DNA from 4 places in the Pararhizobium sp. genome. Region 1 is predicted to be linked to each of the others. Evidence: predicted binding sites of a transcription regulator. Region 1 holds the regulator's gene; each other region holds the start of a gene.
The links. The regulator LexA, encoded in region 1, represses DNA repair genes until DNA is damaged. The targets are predictions, from matches to a motif close to TGTTCNNNNTGTGTTCNG.
Positions count from the first base shown of each region.

Region 1 (4,476 bases):
GGGGACGCGCGGTGCGGGTCGCGGCATCGCCATAGAATTGGGGGCTGCCGGTGCAACCGTCTACGTGACCGGGCGCACGACACGAACCCAGCAATCGGACTATGGCCGCCCGGAAACGATCGAAGAGACGGCGGAGCTGGTGACCAAGGCCGGCGGCAAAGGCATTGCCGTGCGGGTGGATCATCTTGTCCACGCGGACGTCGAGGCACTGGTCGTCCGCATCCGTCGTGACGAATCACGCCTCGATATTCTCGTCAACGATATCTGGGGCGGCGAGTATTTGACCGAATGGAACAAGCCTGTCTGGGAACACGCGCTCGACAATGGCCTGAAGCTTTTGCGGCTGGCGATCGATACCCATCTGATCACCGCCCATTACGCGTTGCCGTTGATGATCGAGAAGCCCGGCGGCCTGCTGGTGGAGATGACCGATGGTACTGCAGAGTATAATGCCACCCATTACCGGCTTAGCCCGTTCTACGATCTCGCCAAGACCAGCGTTACCCGCATGGCCTGGGCGCACGCACAGGACCTCGCACCGCATGCAGCCACTTCTGTTGCCATCTCGCCCGGCTGGATGCGCTCCGAAATGATGCTCGATATCTTTGGCGTGCGCGAGGAAAACTGGATGGAGGCAACGAAAGCCGAGCCGCATTTCGTGATTTCCGAAACCCCGCGCTTTACCGGCCGCGCCGTTGCGGCCCTTGCCGCAGACCCGGAGCGGAGCCGCTTTAACGGCCAGTCGACATCCAGCGGCGATCTGGCCAAACTCTACGGCTTTACGGACCTCGACGGATCCCGGCCTGACTGCTGGCGCTATATAACCGAGGTACAGGATGCAGGCAGACCGGCAGATGCCAGCGGTTATCGGTAGGGGAGGTGAAACGGGCCTGATACCAAAAAGGCCTTGCTTTTCAGCAAGGCCTTTGGAAACTGGCTCCCCGGGCCGGATTCGAACCGGCGACCTGTCGATTAACAGTCGAATGCTCTACCGCTGAGCTACCAGGGATAATCTGCGGCGGTGTGTGCTGCAGAAGTGAGGCTGCTAATACAAATGCTTTTCCGATTTGCCAAGCGATTTTTCAAAAAAAACGCACAATCTTGTCTGATTGTGGACAACTCCCCATGTGAGAGGTTGAGGCATGCTGTTGATTTGTGGGGCATCAGCCCGCACGAAGACGACAATCGCAGGCATTGGCGGACGGCAGAGATTTGGTTGGTGGAGAATTGATGGCAGAACAGCGGAAAACCAAAAAATTCGGAATTGATGCCCGCACGCATGAACTCGTCATTGGCACATGGCGCATGCGGCTGCCGCAATCGCGCCTTTTGCGCATCACCATTGGTTGCGGGCTGATTTTCGGCGGTATTTTGGGGTTCCTGCCGATTCTCGGTTTCTGGATGGTACCGCTCGGCCTCATCGTGCTGTCGCACGACCTTGCCTTCGTGCGCCGCCGCCGCCGCCGGCTTCACGTATGGTGGGCCCGTAAGTGGCAGACGTCCAATTAGAACACACAGATTTATCTTTTCGTCCGTCAACAACCTCTGTGTCCAAAAAGCCTCTCCCGATTCGAGAGAGCTGACGTCGGAAAAAAAGGATTCGAACCCTCTATCCGCCTGAGCCTGTCTGTGGCGTCGGGTCCTTGTCCGCAGGCACCGGTTGCGCTGGCAAGTCGCCTGGAGCTTCCTGCTTCGACATCGCATCGCTGTTAGGGCCAGAGGACTTTTCCTCGATTTTCGTTGCCGCATCATTGTCGGTGCTCTCACCATACATTTCGACGCCGGCCCAAGCCAGCGCAGCGAGGACCAGACCGCCGACCAGCACCATCAGCACCGGACGGCCCAGAAAGCCTTGGCGGGACTGCACACCACTCAACTCCACCGTTTTCGTCGTGTCGGCATCGGAAACGCGGTCGCCGCGCTCATCAATATATTTCGCCATCAAAGCCTCCTTGGACGGTGTTTGGATTATGCCGTCCGTTGCACAGTTCTAAGAATCGGGAACGGCTCCGGCCGCGCAAAGGTTCCGCCAGGCCACAGGCCGCGATCGAGGCCAGATGCTCATACGCTCACCGTTCGGTGAAAATGTTTGATTGCCTTGAAAACACTGGCTGAATTTTAGGGACTTGCGGAACACATATGGAACAGATAGTGTTCGTTCTTGATTTGTTTCTCGATTCTGGAGTGATCGTTCATGCTGACCCGCAAGCAACAGGAACTGCTTCTGTTCATTCACGAAAGAATGAAGGAATCGGGCGTACCGCCATCGTTCGACGAGATGAAGGATGCACTGGATCTGGCCTCGAAGTCCGGCATTCACCGGTTGATCACAGCGCTTGAGGAGCGGGGCTTTATCCGCCGGCTGCCAAATCGTGCGCGGGCATTGGAAGTGATCAAGTTGCCGGAGGCCTATTCGATGAGCCTCCAGCCCAAGCGCGGCTTTTCGCCCAGCGTCATTCAGGGCAGTCTTGGCGCGCAACCGGCACCTCCCGCACCCGCCAAGACCGCTGCAAACAGCGACACCGTTTCGATACCGGTCATGGGCAGGATTGCCGCCGGTGTTCCAATCTCGGCAATCCAGAATAACACTCATGATATTTCCGTGCCTATCGAGATGGTCGGGCCGGGCGAGCACTATGCGCTTGAAGTGCGCGGCGATTCGATGATCGAGGCGGGTATTCTCGATGGCGACACGGTCATCATCCGCAACACCAACAGTGCCAGCCCCGGCGAAATCATCGTCGCGCTGGTTGATGATGAGGAAGCAACGCTGAAACGGTTTCGCCGCAAAGGTGCCTCGATCGCACTGGAAGCCGCCAACCCAGCCTACGAGACACGGATTTTTGGACCTGACCGGGTCAAGATACAGGGCAAACTCGTCGGACTGATCCGGCGCTATCATTGATCTGAAAGCATTGCGTTTCCGGCCTGCTTGCGGGTGAAATATGGTCGCCTGGTCTGAGGATGCGACCGCATCACACCGCGCGGCACGATATTGTCGTGTGCCGCCGGGCAGGCCGGCGCTCACGCTGAATGGCTCATATTGGAATATGACGGTCGCTGCGGTTTTGTGAGCGGACTGGAAGCACTGAAACTTGCCTGTGATCCAATGACCAAGGACGTTTTTCGGAAATATCCTCTTGCGGTTTGTCTAGGATCATTCTAAACCGCCGCCACAGTTCGATTATTTGAACTCGTGAGGCCTCGTGGCGGAGTGGTGACGCAGAGGACTGCAAATCCTTGCACCCCGGTTCAATTCCGGGCGAGGCCTCCAAATTTTCCCACGCGGAACGAAAATTAGTTCAGGACAAGACACTGCCGTTGCTTGCTTTGACCCAACGGTCTTGCACGGCGTGACAGTATCTGCCCGGGAAGAATTTTTAGACAGGACCGATCAAACGGTTTCGGCTTTCCCGTCACTCCTGACCGGGAAGACAAAGGCAGGCGGCAGTGGTCGATGGACGTTCTGCATCCGCAGTCCCGGCCTGCTTGTCACGGAAAAGGGGGGGATTTTTGCTCAGTGATAGTAGAAGCAGGCGCAATCAGCCTTGCTGTCATCCGGTTTCGTCCAGACGCGCACTGCGAGTTTCTTGGCCGCACCCGTCTCGTCCAGACGTAGCCCCAGCAGCGACACGGCCGCAAGCTTCGGGTTGACCGCATCAATCTCGATCGTCGATCCAACCTGGTGGACGCCTTGCTTTGGGGTCCAGGTGAAAAACTGCACGCTGTAATGCATTGCATTCTCCTTCACCGCGCTTTGCAGCACATGAGCTTAATGGGTGAACAGACGCTCAAGGCGCTGGCCACGAGGCGTTGCACTGCTGGATGCGTACTCAATGCGTAGGAAGCCAACATAACATATTTTGGCAGGCGGCGAAACATTCTCGCTGCAATTTAAGCCGAATGGTGACTGGTCATCAGCACCTGCCTTGCACGCAGCAAGGGAGGGGCATCATCCGAGTACGGAGTGTACCCCAACCGGAATTGTCACTCTCGTCTGCGGAGCGGCCTATCATCCACGTCGCGGCGCTGAGGTACTGCGCGATCGCCGCTATCCTTGGTAACGCGCCGTTAACGCTACCGTTGGTTTGACATACGTACGCATGTCGAAATACGGCACCTGCCGTATGTCCAACACGCCCATTGCGCGTGCATTTCTCCCGGCATCGATGACAGCATTACGGCTTGACTGGATTGGCTTCATCAATCCCGCTTCGAACAGACGGAGCGGTGCCACCGGTTGGAGGAACCGCTATGTTGCCACTGGAACAGTTGATGCCATTCGCCTTTGCGACGCTGATTTTCGCCTGCATGCCAGGGCCTGCCATTCTCTACATGACGGTACAGACGCTGGCGCATGGCCCCCGCGCCGGGCTGATGGCAGCTTTTGGTGTCCATTTGGGTTGTTATGTTCATGTTGCCGCGACAGCTTTGGGCTTGGCGGCTGTCCTCAGCCATGCACCCTTCGTTTACACC
Region 1 covers NZ_CBDIHY010000003.1:3,555,860-3,560,335, reverse strand. The annotation lists gene ACQY8Q_RS23070 (SDR family oxidoreductase) at 1-874, shown strand, start outside; tRNA gene ACQY8Q_RS23065 (tRNA-Asn) at 935-1,009, opposite strand; gene ACQY8Q_RS23060 (hypothetical protein) at 1,231-1,509, shown strand; gene ACQY8Q_RS23055 (hypothetical protein) at 1,610-1,942, opposite strand; gene lexA (transcriptional repressor LexA) at 2,195-2,905, shown strand; tRNA gene ACQY8Q_RS23045 (tRNA-Cys) at 3,201-3,274, shown strand; gene ACQY8Q_RS23040 (hypothetical protein) at 3,518-3,736, opposite strand; gene ACQY8Q_RS23035 (LysE family translocator) at 4,255-4,476, shown strand, end outside.

Region 2 (4,476 bases), 130 kb from region 1:
GCAGGGCCTCGTGCAGCAGGTGCGTGGCCGAATGGTTGGCACGCAGGCGCGAACGGCGGGCATGATCGACGGTGAGCGCCGCCGCATCACCGACCTTGACCGTACCTTCACCGACAACACAGAAGTGCACAAACAGGCCCTCGCCGCGTTTCTGCACGTCCGTCACCGTCAGCTTGGCATGATCAGTCGCGATGACGCCGGTATCGCCCATCTGACCACCGGATTCTCCGTAAAACGGTGTCTGGTTGAGCACCAGCTGCACCGTCTCGCCCTTCGAGGCGGTTTCGATCGCCTTGCCATCACGCACGATCGCCTGAACCACACCTTCGGCCGTTTCAGTGTCGTAACCGAGGAATTCAGTAGCGCCGAGCTTTTCCTTCAGCTCGTACCAGATGGTTTCCGTCGCCTTGTCGCCGGAACCGGACCAGGAGGCGCGGGCCTCCGCCTTCTGGCGCTGCATGGCAGCGGTGAACGCTTCGGTATCGACGCCGATACCGCGCGCGCGAAGTGCATCCTGCGTCAAATCAAGCGGAAAACCGAACGTGTCGTAAAGCTTGAAGGCGGTGTCGCCGTTCAGCTGATCGCCCTCAGCAAGATCGCTCGTCGCGTCCGACAACAGACCAAGACCACGTTCCAGAGTCTTGCGGAACCGGGTTTCTTCCAGCTTCAACGTTTCCGAAATCAGTGATTCCGCCCGGACAAGCTCCGGATAGGCGCGGCCCATCTGGCCGATCAGGGCCGGCAACAGCCGCCACATCAACGGGTCACGGGCGCCCAGCAACTCCGCATGACGCATGGCGCGGCGCATGATCCGGCGCAAAACGTAGCCACGGCCTTCCTTCGACGGCAGCACACCATCGGCGATCAGGAACGCGGACGCGCGCAGATGGTCGGCGATAACGCGGTGGCTGGCGCGATTGTCGCCCTCCGCCTTAACGCCGGTGGCCTCTTCAGAGGCTGCAATCAGCGCGCGGAACAGGTCAATATCGTAATTGTCGTGCTTGCCCTGCAACAATGCTGCAACGCGCTCGAGGCCCATGCCTGTATCGATCGACGGACGCGGCAGGTCGACGCGCTCTTCCTTCGTCACCTGCTCGTACTGCATGAAGACGAGATTCCAGATTTCGATGAAGCGGTCGCCATCTTCGTCCTTGGAGCCCGGAGGGCCGCCCCAGATATGATCGCCGTGATCGTAGAAGATTTCTGAGCACGGGCCACAGGGGCCGGTATCGCCCATCGCCCAGAAATTGTCGCTGGTTGGGATGCGGATGATCCGGTCGTCGGTCAGGCCGGCAATCTTCTTCCACAGGCCAAAGGCCTCATCATCCGTGTGGTAGACGGTAACCAGCAGCCGCTTGGCATCAATGCCGAAATCCTTGGTGATCAGGTTCCAGGCAAGCTCGATCGCCCGCTCCTTGAAATAATCGCCGAAGGAGAAATTGCCGAGCATCTCAAAGAAAGTGTGGTGGCGTGCGGTATAACCGACATTGTCGAGGTCATTGTGCTTGCCGCCGGCGCGCACGCATTTCTGCGCCGTCGCTGCCGTCGAATACGGGCGCTGCTCAAGGCCGGTAAACACGTTCTTGAACTGCACCATGCCGGCATTGGTGAACATCAAGGTCGGGTCGTTGCGCGGAACCAGCGGGCTCGACGCGACGACCTCATGGCCGTTCTTCTTGTAATAGTCGAGGAACGTCGACCGGATTTCATTCACGCCGCTCATATTGCGCCCTTACCTCTTGCATCGGACCGTCCGCGACCTGCCTGGCCGAACCGCGAACCGGAAAACTTTTGAAAATCGCGGATCACCGGACATCCGCCGATCCTCTCCCGCCCCATTGGAACACAGGCTTTTATCGTCCGGGCCAATCCCTGTCCAGACGGCAAAAGAAAACCGGCCGCTCCCGAAAGAAGCGGCCGGCAAACATCAGGTCGAAAATCAGGTGATCTTATGCCAGAGCGGCATCGTCATCCTCGTCTCCGGCTTCCGGGCCGCCGTTTTCAAGGAACTTTTCGGCAATCAGGCCGGCGTTCTGGCGCAGCGACAGTTCGATTTCCTTGGCGGTATCGGGATTGTCGCGCAGGAACGACTTGGCATTCTCGCGGCCCTGGCCGAGGCGCTGGCTGTTATAGGAGAACCAGGCACCGGATTTTTCGACGATACCGGCCTTGACGCCGAGATCGACCAATTCGCCGGTCTTCGACACGCCTTCGCCATACATGATGTCGAATTCGACCTGCTTGAAGGGCGGCGCCATCTTGTTCTTGACGACCTTGACGCGCGTCTGGTTGCCGACGACTTCTTCACGCTCCTTGACGGCGCCGATGCGGCGGATATCGAGGCGTACGGAGGCATAGAATTTCAGAGCGTTACCGCCTGTTGTCGTTTCGGGCGAGCCGAACATGACGCCGATCTTCATGCGGATCTGGTTGATGAAGATAACCATGCAGTTCGACTTGGAGATCGACGCGGTCAGCTTGCGCAGAGCCTGGCTCATCAGGCGGGCCTGAAGACCTGGAAGGCTATCGCCCATTTCACCTTCGATTTCAGCACGCGGCACAAGCGCTGCGACCGAATCGATGACGAGAACGTCGATGGCGCCGGAACGGACCAGCGTGTCGGTGATTTCCAGGGCCTGCTCACCAGTATCCGGCTGCGAGATCAACAGGTTTTCGAGATCGACACCGAGCTTGCGGGCGTAGACCGGATCCAGCGCATGTTCGGCATCGACAAAGGCGCAGATGCCACCCTTCTTCTGGGCTTCGGCAATAGTCTGCAGCGCCAGCGTCGTCTTGCCCGAGCTTTCCGGTCCATAGATTTCGATGACGCGCCCCTTGGGCAGCCCGCCGATGCCGAGCGCAATATCCAGGCTCAGCGACCCCGTCGAAACGGTTTCTATTTCGACAATGCTATCTTTTCCACCGAGCTTCATGATCGATCCCTTGCCGAACGAACGTTCGATCTGGGAGAGTGCCGCTTCAAGTGCCTTGCTTTTATCCACCGATTTGTCCTCTACAAGCCGCAAAGAGTTTTGTGCCATGTGATCCACCTTTAGGTTATGGAAGCTGCTGAGGCAATGAAGTCGCCGATGAAAGCTATGTACACTTTTTGTTCTCATTCTGCAAGAGCTATCCATGAACTTGAATTAGCAACATAAATCGGTGCGTGTTCTTTTCTTGTTCTACGTATTTCATATCTTCCGGAAATGACTGAAACAAAACGCAAATCGGCACGATAGCGCAACGAATCGCCAGGGATCGGCACACAGGAAAACGCATGACAGGCAGACAAGTTTCCATCTTTGGCGGCGCGCATATCGACCGCAGGGCCCGCATCTTCGGCACCACTGTGCCTGGTTCCAGCAATCCCGGCAGCTGGTTTGAGGAGGCTGGCGGTGGCGGCTTCAACGCGGCCCGCAATCTGGCGCGGCTTGGGCTTGACGTTTGCATGATCAGCCCGCGTGGCGGCGATGCCTCCGGCGAGATGGTCGCCAGGGCAGCGGCTGAAGCCGGCGTTATCGATTGCCCCTTCATCTTCCTTGATCGCAAGACGCCAAGCTACACAGCCATTCTTGAAAACGACGGTAATCTGGTGATTGCGCTGGCCGACATGGAGCTTTACCGGCTGTTTTCTCCAAGGCGCTTGCAGCAAAAGGCCATGCGCGAGATCATCTCGGCGAGCGACCTGATCGTCACCGATGCCAACCTGCCCGAAGAGACGCTGACCGGTCTGGTTGCGCGTGCAAACGCCGAATCAAAGCCAATCGCCGCCATCGCCATTTCCCCGGCGAAAGTGACGCGGCTGGTGAAAAGCCTGCCCGGGCTCGATTTTCTGTTTCTGAACGAGGCGGAAGCGCGCGCACTGACCGCTCGCGATAGCGCGGAAGCGGCGGAATGGCCTGTTCTGCTTCAGGCGGCCGGCTTGTCAGGTGGCGTCATCACCCGTGGCGGCAAATCGGCGATTGCGTTTCAGAAGGGGCGAACCGTTACGGTCGCACCGCCACAATTGGACGCGCTTGCCGATGTCACGGGCGCTGGCGATTCGCTCGCAGCCGGGTTCCTGTCGGCATTTGTCGCAGGCGAACCGCTCGATATTTGCCTTCGCTCCGGCGTGGCCGCCGCCGGCATCACCGTCCGTTCGCCGCTCGCCGTATCGGAAAAAATGTCGCGGGCAATGCTGGAAGACGCAATTCGACTTGTGCCGCCAGCCGAATTCCTGTCATGAACGCGCCTTAAAAAGCCAAATAAGGATCCGCGATGACCAAGCCCTTCTCCCCCCTTCTGCCGATGGAATATTCCAGCGAAGTCGCGGCCGCCAAGGCCCGCGGCGCAGCGATCGTCGCGCTGGAATCGACCATCATCACCCATGGCATGCCCTTCCCCGGCAATCTCAACATGGCCCGCAGCGTCGAGGCGATCATCCGTGAGGAAGGTGCCGTCCCCGCAACCATCGCCGTCATCGACGGCATCCTGCAT
Region 2 covers NZ_CBDIHY010000003.1:3,686,006-3,690,481, forward strand. The annotation lists gene alaS (alanine--tRNA ligase) at 1-1,723, opposite strand, end outside; gene recA (recombinase RecA) at 1,950-3,041, opposite strand; gene ACQY8Q_RS23745 (carbohydrate kinase family protein) at 3,278-4,225, shown strand; gene ACQY8Q_RS23750 (pseudouridine-5'-phosphate glycosidase) at 4,258-4,476, shown strand, end outside.
Region 2: recA (recombinase RecA) is a predicted target of LexA. The motif match lies at 3,168-3,185, and genes of this name have one in related genera.

Region 3 (4,476 bases), 560 kb from region 1:
TTTCCTGCTGCATGCGCTTGGCCTTGGCCAGCAGGTATGCGGAATAGTTGCCTTCGTAGGGAATGCTGCGGCCACGGTCGAGCTCGAGGATCCAGCCTGTGACATTGTCGAGAAAGTAGCGATCGTGGGTGATCATCATGACGGCACCGGCATACATGCGCAGATGATTTTCCAGCCAGCCGATGGTTTCGGCGTCAAGATGGTTGGTCGGTTCGTCGAGCAGCAAAAGGTCCGGCTTGGAGAGCAGCAGCTTGCACAGAGCCAGACGGCGGCGCTCACCACCCGAAAGGCTGGTCACATCCGCATCGCCGGGCGGGCAGCGCAGTGCTTCCATCGCCATTTCGACCTGGCTTTCGAGATCCCACAGGTTCTGGCCGTCGATGATGTCCTGAAGCTTGGAGCCTTCTTCCGCCGTCTCGTCGGAATAGTTCATCATCAGTTCGTTGTAACGCTCGAGGATGGCGGTCTTGTCGGCCACGCCCTCCATGACGTTTTCCATCGCCGTCTTGTTCGGATCGAGCTGCGGCTCCTGCGCCAGGTAGCCGACGGTCGCACCCTGGGCGACCCAGGCTTCGCCGGTATATTCCGTGTCGAGGCCGGCCATGATGCGCAGCACGGTCGACTTACCGGCACCGTTCGGGCCGAGGATACCGATCTTGGCGTCCGGATAGAACGACAGATTGACATTCTCCAGCACCTTCTTGGTGCCGTAGGACTTGTTCAGCCCTGACATATGATAAATGAATTGACGTGCCATAGAGAGAACTGCTCCGACGGAATGGGATTTTGCCCGCTATGTAGGCGAATTATCCCGGCGGAGCAATGAAGAAACCGGTTTTAGCAACGCCATTCACGGAATGCCGGCTGCATCGACGGTGCCTTTTGCACATTTGAAATCGGTATCCCCGGCGGCAAGGATCAGACTTGAAAGGCCGGCATGGGCCGAAACATCGCCCGACAGTCCGATCGTCAACCCGGTGATGACGCTGCGCGCACCGACTTTCTGGCAGCGCATCCTGACCCGATCTCCCGCCCCCTTGCCGAAACTGTCGTCAAACGCCCGCTTGACCTCGCTCTCCGTCACATCCTGTCCGATCCGGCCGGCAAACAGGCTGCGCACGGCCGAGGCGTTGATGTCCTCGAGAAGACGAAGCTGCACGGAAAAATAGTCCTGTGCTGTGCCGCCATGGCATGTGCCGCTGCGCAACCATTGATGCCGGTCGAGCCCGGACTGCGTTCCCGGCATGGCCACCTTCAGCTTGGCCGCAGTCTCCTGCGTCATCGCCAGTTGCGGCAACTCCAGCCAATCGCCCTTCTGGGCTCGAGCCTTGATATCCGCCGCGACGCCGCAATAGCTCTTCTTGACCGGCCAGAGGCCATGCAGTGAAAAATGGGTGGCGTCATAGCGCTCGGCGGTTTGGCCGGCGCATTCCGTGCGGGTTGGCCGGGTTTCGCAAAATCCCGGCTGCCAGCTGATGGCGAGAATGTATTCGGTCTTGCCCTTGGCGGATGAAACTTGCTCTTCGGCGATTGCCGAAGAGGCAAACATCACAGCAAGCGCAAAAACGCTCAGGCGATAGAAAAGCGGTCGAAAACTGGTCCTCACATTTCCCTGCATGCCGGCCTCCCAAACGAGAACAAAACAAGATCATTTAGCGATTAAAACAAGAAAAATGCAACCTGGAATCCATACATCATCGATTCTTTTCTGACCTGATACCAAACAAGCACCAAGCGCCGGTTGCCTTCGGCTGTTAAATCAAGTTGATAGCGGTTAAGTGCAGGAACTTCGCCTGGGAGGATCTAAGGGGTGTTCGCCAAGGTCGAAACGTTGCAAAGCCCGAGCGGAGCCGCCCTTGCCTGGCGTCACTGGCCAGCCAGCGGCCTGCACAAGGGCGTGCTGATCATCTGCCACGGACTGGCCGAACATTCCGCCCGTTATGCCCGCTTCGCCAAACTCATGGCCACGCACGGTTTCAACGTCTACGCGCACGATCATCGCGGCCACGGCGCAACCAGGGCTGCCGATGCGCCGCTCGGCCGCTATGCGCAATCTGAAGGGGCAGCCAAGGTCATTGACGACGTCAGGGCAATGCGCGCGATGGCTGCCAGCCGTCATCCCGGCCTGCCCGTCATCCTGTTCGGTCATTCCATGGGCGGCTTGATCGCGCTGAATGCGGCGGAAGAAGATCCGGGCCTTTACGATGGACTGGCCGTGTGGAATTCGAATTTCAATCCGGGCCTGGCCGGACGCGCCGCCCAAGCCATCCTTGCCATCGAGAAAATGCTGAAAGGCTCCGATGTGCCGAGCGGACTGCTGTCGAAGCTGACATTCGCCGCCTGGGCCAAGTCGATCCCCGACCGCGAAACCGACTATGACTGGCTGTCGCACGACACGGTGGAAGTGGCACAATATATCGACGACCCGCTCTGCGGTTTCGATGCCAGCGTTTCGATGTGGATCGACCTGTTCACGCTGACCTTCGACGGCGCAAAGCCAGAGCGGCTGAGACGCCTGCCGCAAGGCCTGCCGATCCACCTTGTCGGCGGCGGCCAGGATCCAGCCACCAATGGCGGCCGGGAAATCTCCTGGCTGGCTGGGCGTATGCAGAAGGTGGGGCTGAAGGGCGTGACGACAGTGGTTTATCCGACCATGCGCCACGAAACCTTGAACGAAATTGAGCGCGACAGTGCCATGCAGGATTTTGCCGCATGGTGCCTCTCCGTCGTGGAGCAGCGGAAATGAGCAAAGACCTGGCATGACCGGCATTTCCGCGAACCCGGCGACACGCAGCAATGATGTTTCCTTCGGCCTCACCCTGATGGTCATCGCGGTGCTGATCTCGCCGCTGATCGATATCTTTGCAAAACTCGCGATCACCACCATTCCATCGGCTGAAATCACCGCCGTGCGCTTCGTGCTGCAGATGATCTTCATCCTGCCGATCGTCATCGTCCGCGGCACACTGTTCGATCTGACCTGGAAGAAGACCGGATTGCACATGCTGCGCGGCGGCCTGCTGGTCGTGACCATGCTGTCGTTCATCACCACGCTGAAGGCGATGGAAGTCGCCGATGCCATCGCCATCTTCTTCGTCGAGCCGATCATCCTGACCATCCTCGGCAGCATTTTCCTCAAGGAAACCATCGGCTGGCGGCGCTATACCGCCTGCGGCGTCGGCTTTTTCGGAGCTCTGCTGGTCATCCAGCCGAGCATGCAGGAAGTCGGCTGGATCGCACTTCTGCCTGTTGTCTCGGCGTTTGGACTGGCGATTTTCCTTCTGGTCACCCGTCTGGTGGCGCAGAACGAGGATCCATGGTCGATGCAGTTTCACGCCGGCGTCTGGGGTGCGGTGTTTTGCGGTATCCTGCTTTACATCGGCAACGGGACGGGTTCTGAGATCTTCGATCCGGTCGTGCCGGACATGACCGCCGGGCTTTATCTGCTTGGCGTCGGCGTCACCGCAACCATATCCGGGGTGCTTGGCGTCTATGCTTATCGCGCCGCGCCCGCCTCGGTGCTGGCGCCACTGCAATATCTGGAAATCGTCTCGGCGACGATCTTCGGCTGGCTGGTATTCGGCCATCTGCCGGACGCATTGAAATGGCTGGGCATCGCCATCATCATCGGGTCCGGCCTCTACATCATCTGGCGCGAGCGCCGGGTCAACAAAACAGCAGGTGTTGCGCCGGTATCACCGGCCATCTGACAAACGTGATTGACGTGCTTTGGGAGGAGCAAACATGAAGACAGGCGGAGAATTGATCGTGGAGGCGCTGAAGGCAAACGGTGTCAAGCGGGTGTCCTGCGTACCGGGCGAAAGCTATCTCGCTGTGCTCGATGCGCTCTACGATACAGATATCGAGGTACTGGTCTGCCGCCAGGAAGGGGGCGCCGCGATGATGGCGGACGCCTGGGGCCGTCTGACCGGCGAACCCGGCATCTGCATGGTCACACGCGGTCCAGGCGCCATGAATGCGTCTGCCGGCCTGCATATCGCCCGACAGGATTCGATCCCGATGATCCTGTTCATCGGCCAGGTCCAGCGCGATGCCCGCGAGCGCGAAGCCTTTCAGGAAATCGAATATCGCCGCGCGTTCACCGAAATCGCCAAATGGGTTGGCGAAATCGATGATCCCGCCCGCATCCCGGAGTTCGTTACCCGCGCCTTTGCGGTCGCCACATCCGGCCGTCCCGGTCCGGTGGTTCTGACCGTGCCGGAGGACATGCTGACGCAGAAGACGGAAGCTGTCCCGGCAAAGCCCTATCAACCGGTGGAAAGCCATCCCGGCCAGGGCCAGATGCAGGCGCTGGAAGCGCTGCTTTCTAAAGCCGAACGGCCGATCGCCATTCTCGGCGGTACGCGCTGGAGCGAAGAGGCCGTCCGGCAGTTCCAGTCTTTCGCCGAGCGCTTCGATCTACCGGTCGGCTGCTCCTTCCGCCGCCAGATGCTGTTTGATCACCTGCATCCGAAC
Region 3 covers NZ_CBDIHY010000003.1:4,112,658-4,117,133, forward strand. The annotation lists gene ettA (energy-dependent translational throttle protein EttA) at 1-757, opposite strand, end outside; gene ACQY8Q_RS25710 (ribonuclease T2) at 851-1,618, opposite strand; gene ACQY8Q_RS25715 (alpha/beta fold hydrolase) at 1,811-2,746, shown strand; gene ACQY8Q_RS25720 (DMT family transporter) at 2,760-3,710, shown strand; gene ACQY8Q_RS25725 (thiamine pyrophosphate-binding protein) at 3,745-4,476, shown strand, end outside.
Region 3: ACQY8Q_RS25710 (ribonuclease T2) is a predicted target of LexA. The motif match lies at 1,634-1,651, and genes of this name have one in related genera.

Region 4 (4,476 bases), 2.5 Mb from region 1:
GTCTGTTTTGTCACCAGCGGCGCCTTCACGGGCGCCGTTTTGCGTTCGGGGAAAGATTAACGCGGCGGATGCAGTTTGGTGCGGCGCATCAGGTTATCCACCGTTTCATATGGTTAACAATTTGTTTTTACACAATATATTGCGGTGAACAAACCGGGAAATCATCTGCGTCCGTGATTCGTCTCCGATTCGTTCTCGCTTTGGTTGAGTCGTTAACGGCTGACGCAAAAAGGGTGCAAAAGACAGTTGGTGGCGGGCGGTATCTGGTTTCTGGAACTCGTTGAAGGCCAGATAGCGAAAGGCAAGCAGCCAATGCGGATACAGGTCCGAATCTGGCGAAGGGTATCGGATCTTGAATCGACACAAGAGGTCGATCACTACTATATGTTGTGCGACCTCGGCGACCGGAAATAGTTGCCTTGGAACTCGTACCGGTTTCATTTTGTCCATTATTTCGTTTATTGCTAATATTATGGACTGTTCTACAGCATCGAGGAACCAGTCGATTTTTCCTCAATATTCAGTTGTTTGGATTCTGAATCTCAAAACGGCCCGGATTGCTGTGCTGCTCGATACGTTCATTTTTCGGCAAAATCCGCCGGGAAAAACGCGATTCAGCATCTGGTGAGAATCCGGCTCAGAAAATCAATATCTAGCAGTGAACAAAGCCTGAATCCATGCGAGTCAGCGATTCGTCGCTGATTCGTTCCACCGCTGTTCCGGATTCTGGCGATGGAGGGTGGAAGTCTAGGCCGAAAGCCCCATTTGCACGTTTCATGACCTTACGCCCCTTGCGTTTGGGCTTTGGCGTGGGCATGTGTTGTCCGCCGGTTGAAACGGCTTTGAAACGCCGTGAATGGCCTTCACAGACTGAAAGTGCGCAGGATCCATATAGTGCCTGACCAACCGATGATCTTGAGCGGCCGCGGCGTGATCGCGGTGCTCGGCCCCACCAATACCGGCAAGACGCATTACGCGATCGAGCGCATGATTGCGCACGAAAGCGGCGTCATCGGGCTGCCGCTGCGCCTTTTGGCGCGCGAGGTCTATACGCGTGTCGTCGAAAAGGTCGGCGCCCACAATGTCGCGCTGATCACCGGCGAGGAAAAGATCACTCCGCATATGGCGCGCTTCTCGGTCTGTACCGTCGAAGCCATGCCGCGCGAGACCAAGGCCGCCTTCGTGGCGATCGACGAGGTGCAGCTGGCTGGCGATCTGGAGCGCGGCCACATCTTCACAGACCGGCTGATGCATCTACGTGGCCGCGTCGAGACGTTGCTGCTGGGTGCCGCGACCATGCGGCCGATCCTCGAACATCTGCTGCCGGGCATCACCGTCGTCGAGCGTCCGCGGCTGTCGCAGCTTCTTTATGCCGGCTCCAAGAAGATCACCCGTCTGCCGCAACGTACCGCCATCGTCGCCTTCTCGGCCGAGGAAGTCTATGCGATTGCCGAACTGATCCGCCGCCAGCGCGGCGGGGCCGCTGTCGTGCTCGGTGCCCTGTCGCCGCGCACGCGCAATGCCCAGGTGGCGCTCTATCAGGCCGGCGATGTCGAATATCTGGTGGCGACCGATGCGATCGGCATGGGGCTCAACCTCGATGTCGATCACGTCGCCTTTGCGCAGGGCCGCAAATATGACGGTTACCAGTTCCGCGATCTCAATCCCGGCGAGCTGGCGCAGATTGCCGGACGCGCCGGACGTCACCTGCGCGACGGCACCTTCGGTGTCACCTCGCGGGTCGAGCCGTTCGACAACGAGCTGGTGCACCGGATCGAATCGCATCATTTCGATCCGGTTCGCGTCCTGCAATGGCGCTCCAAGTCGCTCAACTACGCCTCGATCCAGGCCCTGAAGAAGAGTTTGGATGCTGCACCCGCCGTTCATGGGCTCACACGGGCCCTGCCGGCGGTGGATCAGCAGGCTTTGGACTATCTTTCGCGCTATCCGGAGGTTACCAGTGTCGCAACGACACCGGAGCGTGTAGAAAAACTCTGGGAGGCCTGTGCGCTTCCCGACTACCGGCGTATAACGCCGGCGCAACATGCCGATCTGATTTCGACAATCTATGCCGATCTCGTCCGGCGTGGCACAGTGAATGAAGATTTCATGGCCGAACAGGTTCGCCGCGCGGACCATACGGATGGTGAAATCGACACACTGTCCGCGAGAATTGCACAAATTAGGACATGGACCTATGTGTCCAACCGTCCGGGATGGCTTGCCGATCCGACACACTGGCAAGAAAAGACGCGGGAAATCGAAGATCGATTGTCTGACGCGTTACATGAAAGGTTGACGAAACGCTTTGTTGATCGCAGGACATCTGTGCTCATGAAGCGCCTGAGAGAGAATGCGATGTTGGAAGCTGAAATCAGTGTAAATGGCGATGTCTTCGTTGAAGGTCATCATGTGGGACAATTGGCCGGGTTCCGTTTCACGCTGGCAACAGTGGCAGATGGTCTTGACGCGCGCGCCGCTCAAGGGGCAGCGCAAAAGGCGTTGGCTCTCGAGTTTGAAGCGCGTGCCGCACGATTGCATGCGGCGGGCAATGCCGATCTGGCCTTGTCGTCGGATGGTCTCGTGCGCTGGCTGGGCGATCCCGTGGCCAAGCTGACAGCCAGCGATCACATCATGCGTCCGCGCGTGCTGTTGCTCGCCGACGAGCAGCTGCAGGGCAATGCCCGCGAGCATGTGCTCGCCCGCATCGAGCGCTTCGTCAATCATCACATCTCGACGGTGCTGAAGCCGCTCGACGATCTGTCGCGCGCCGAAGACCTCGAAGGTCTCGCCAAGGGCCTGGCTTTCCAGCTGGTGGAAAACCTTGGCGTGATGTTCCGTCGCGATGTTGCCGATGACGTCAAGTCGCTGGATCAGGAGGCGCGCGCCTCCATCCGCCGCCACGGCATCCGTTTCGGCGCCTATCATATTTTCATGCCGGCGCTTTTGAAGCCTGCTCCGGCAGAACTCATCACGCTGCTCTGGGCGCTGAAGAACGACGGTCTCGACAAGCCAGGCTACGGCGATCTGATCCCGGTTCTGGCCGCTGGCCGCACCTCGGTGGTCACCGATCCGACCTATGAGCGTACCTTTTACAAGCTGGCCGGTTTCCGGTTCCTGGGAAAGCGTGCCGTCCGTATCGACATTCTCGAGCGTCTGGCCGACCTGATCCGTCCGCTGCTGCAGTGGAAGCCGGGTACGACGGCGCGTCCGGACGGTGCCTATGATGGCCGCCGCTTTACCGCGACGACAGCGATGCTGTCGATTCTCGGCGCGACGCCGGATGATATGGAAGAGATCCTCAAGGGTCTCGGTTACCGTGCCGATGCCGTGAAGGTCGAGGAAGCTGCGGCTTTCCTCGCTGCACAGTCCGGATCTGCCGCACCGGCAACCGACGCTGCAGCGTCCGACGCACCGGCTGAAACCGCCGATCACGATGACGCGGATGCAGCGGGCGAAGAGCCGCATGCTGCTGAAGCGGCACCGGAACAGGCAGCAGAGCCTGCTGCCGTTGTTGCGGAAGTCGAGGCCCCCACAGACGTCGATACCCCCGTAGAAGCCGATGCGACGGCGACCGAACAGGTTGTCATCGCCGAGCAGGTTGGCGAACTGGCCGAGCCTGTCGAAGCCAAGCCTGTTCTTCTGTGGCGCCCAGGCAGCCGCAACGACAATCAGCGTTCGGGTGGACGCCCGCAGGGCGATCGCCGTGGTGGCAACAATCGTGCGCCGCAGGGTGAAGCCCGCCGCGAAGGTGGCGAGCCGCGCCGTGAGGGCGAAGGCCGGCGCGAAGGCCGCGATGACAATCGCAAGCCGGGTGGCGGTGGCAGGCCGGACCGCAATCGCGGCCGTGACGGTGGCAAGCCCCAGGGCGGCCAGCGGAATGAGAAGGGCGACCGCCAGGATCGTCCCGATCGCAACGACCGCGGCGGAAAGCCGCAGGCGGCCAAGTTCGAAGCCCGTCCTCCGCGCAAGGAAAAGCCGATGGATCCGGATTCGCCTTTCGCCAAGCTCGCTGCTCTCAAGGAGCAGATGAAGAAGTAAGGCCAAGGTATCAGTATGGGTGGAAAACAGCCTCAGCCCCTGCCGGTTCTCCGCCAGCGTCTCGACAAATGGCTGTTCTTCACCCGTCTGCAAAAGTCCCGCTCGATCGCCCAGAAGGCGATCGAGTCCGGCGATATCCGGGTCAACGATGCCCGCATCACCCAACCATCCTACGCGTTGAAAGCCGGCGATGTCGTCGTCGTTTCGTTCGACCGGCGCGACACCGTTGTGCGTGTTTTGCTTCCCGGTGTCCGTCGCGGCCCCTATGAGGAAGCCTGCCTTCTTTATGAGGACATCACGCCTGCGGTTGTTCCCGGAGAAAAGCCGAATGCCTTTGACCAGGCCACACGCGAGCGTGGCAGTGGACGGCCGACCAAGAAGGAGCGTCGCGACGTCGACAGGTTCAAGCAGGGTTGGCATCAGGAATAGAAAACA
Region 4 covers NZ_CBDIHY010000003.1:1,083,551-1,088,026, reverse strand. The annotation lists gene ACQY8Q_RS10795 (helicase-related protein) at 910-4,041, shown strand; gene ACQY8Q_RS10790 (RNA-binding S4 domain-containing protein) at 4,057-4,470, shown strand.
Region 4: ACQY8Q_RS10795 (helicase-related protein) is a predicted target of LexA. The motif match lies at 705-722, and genes of this name have one in related genera.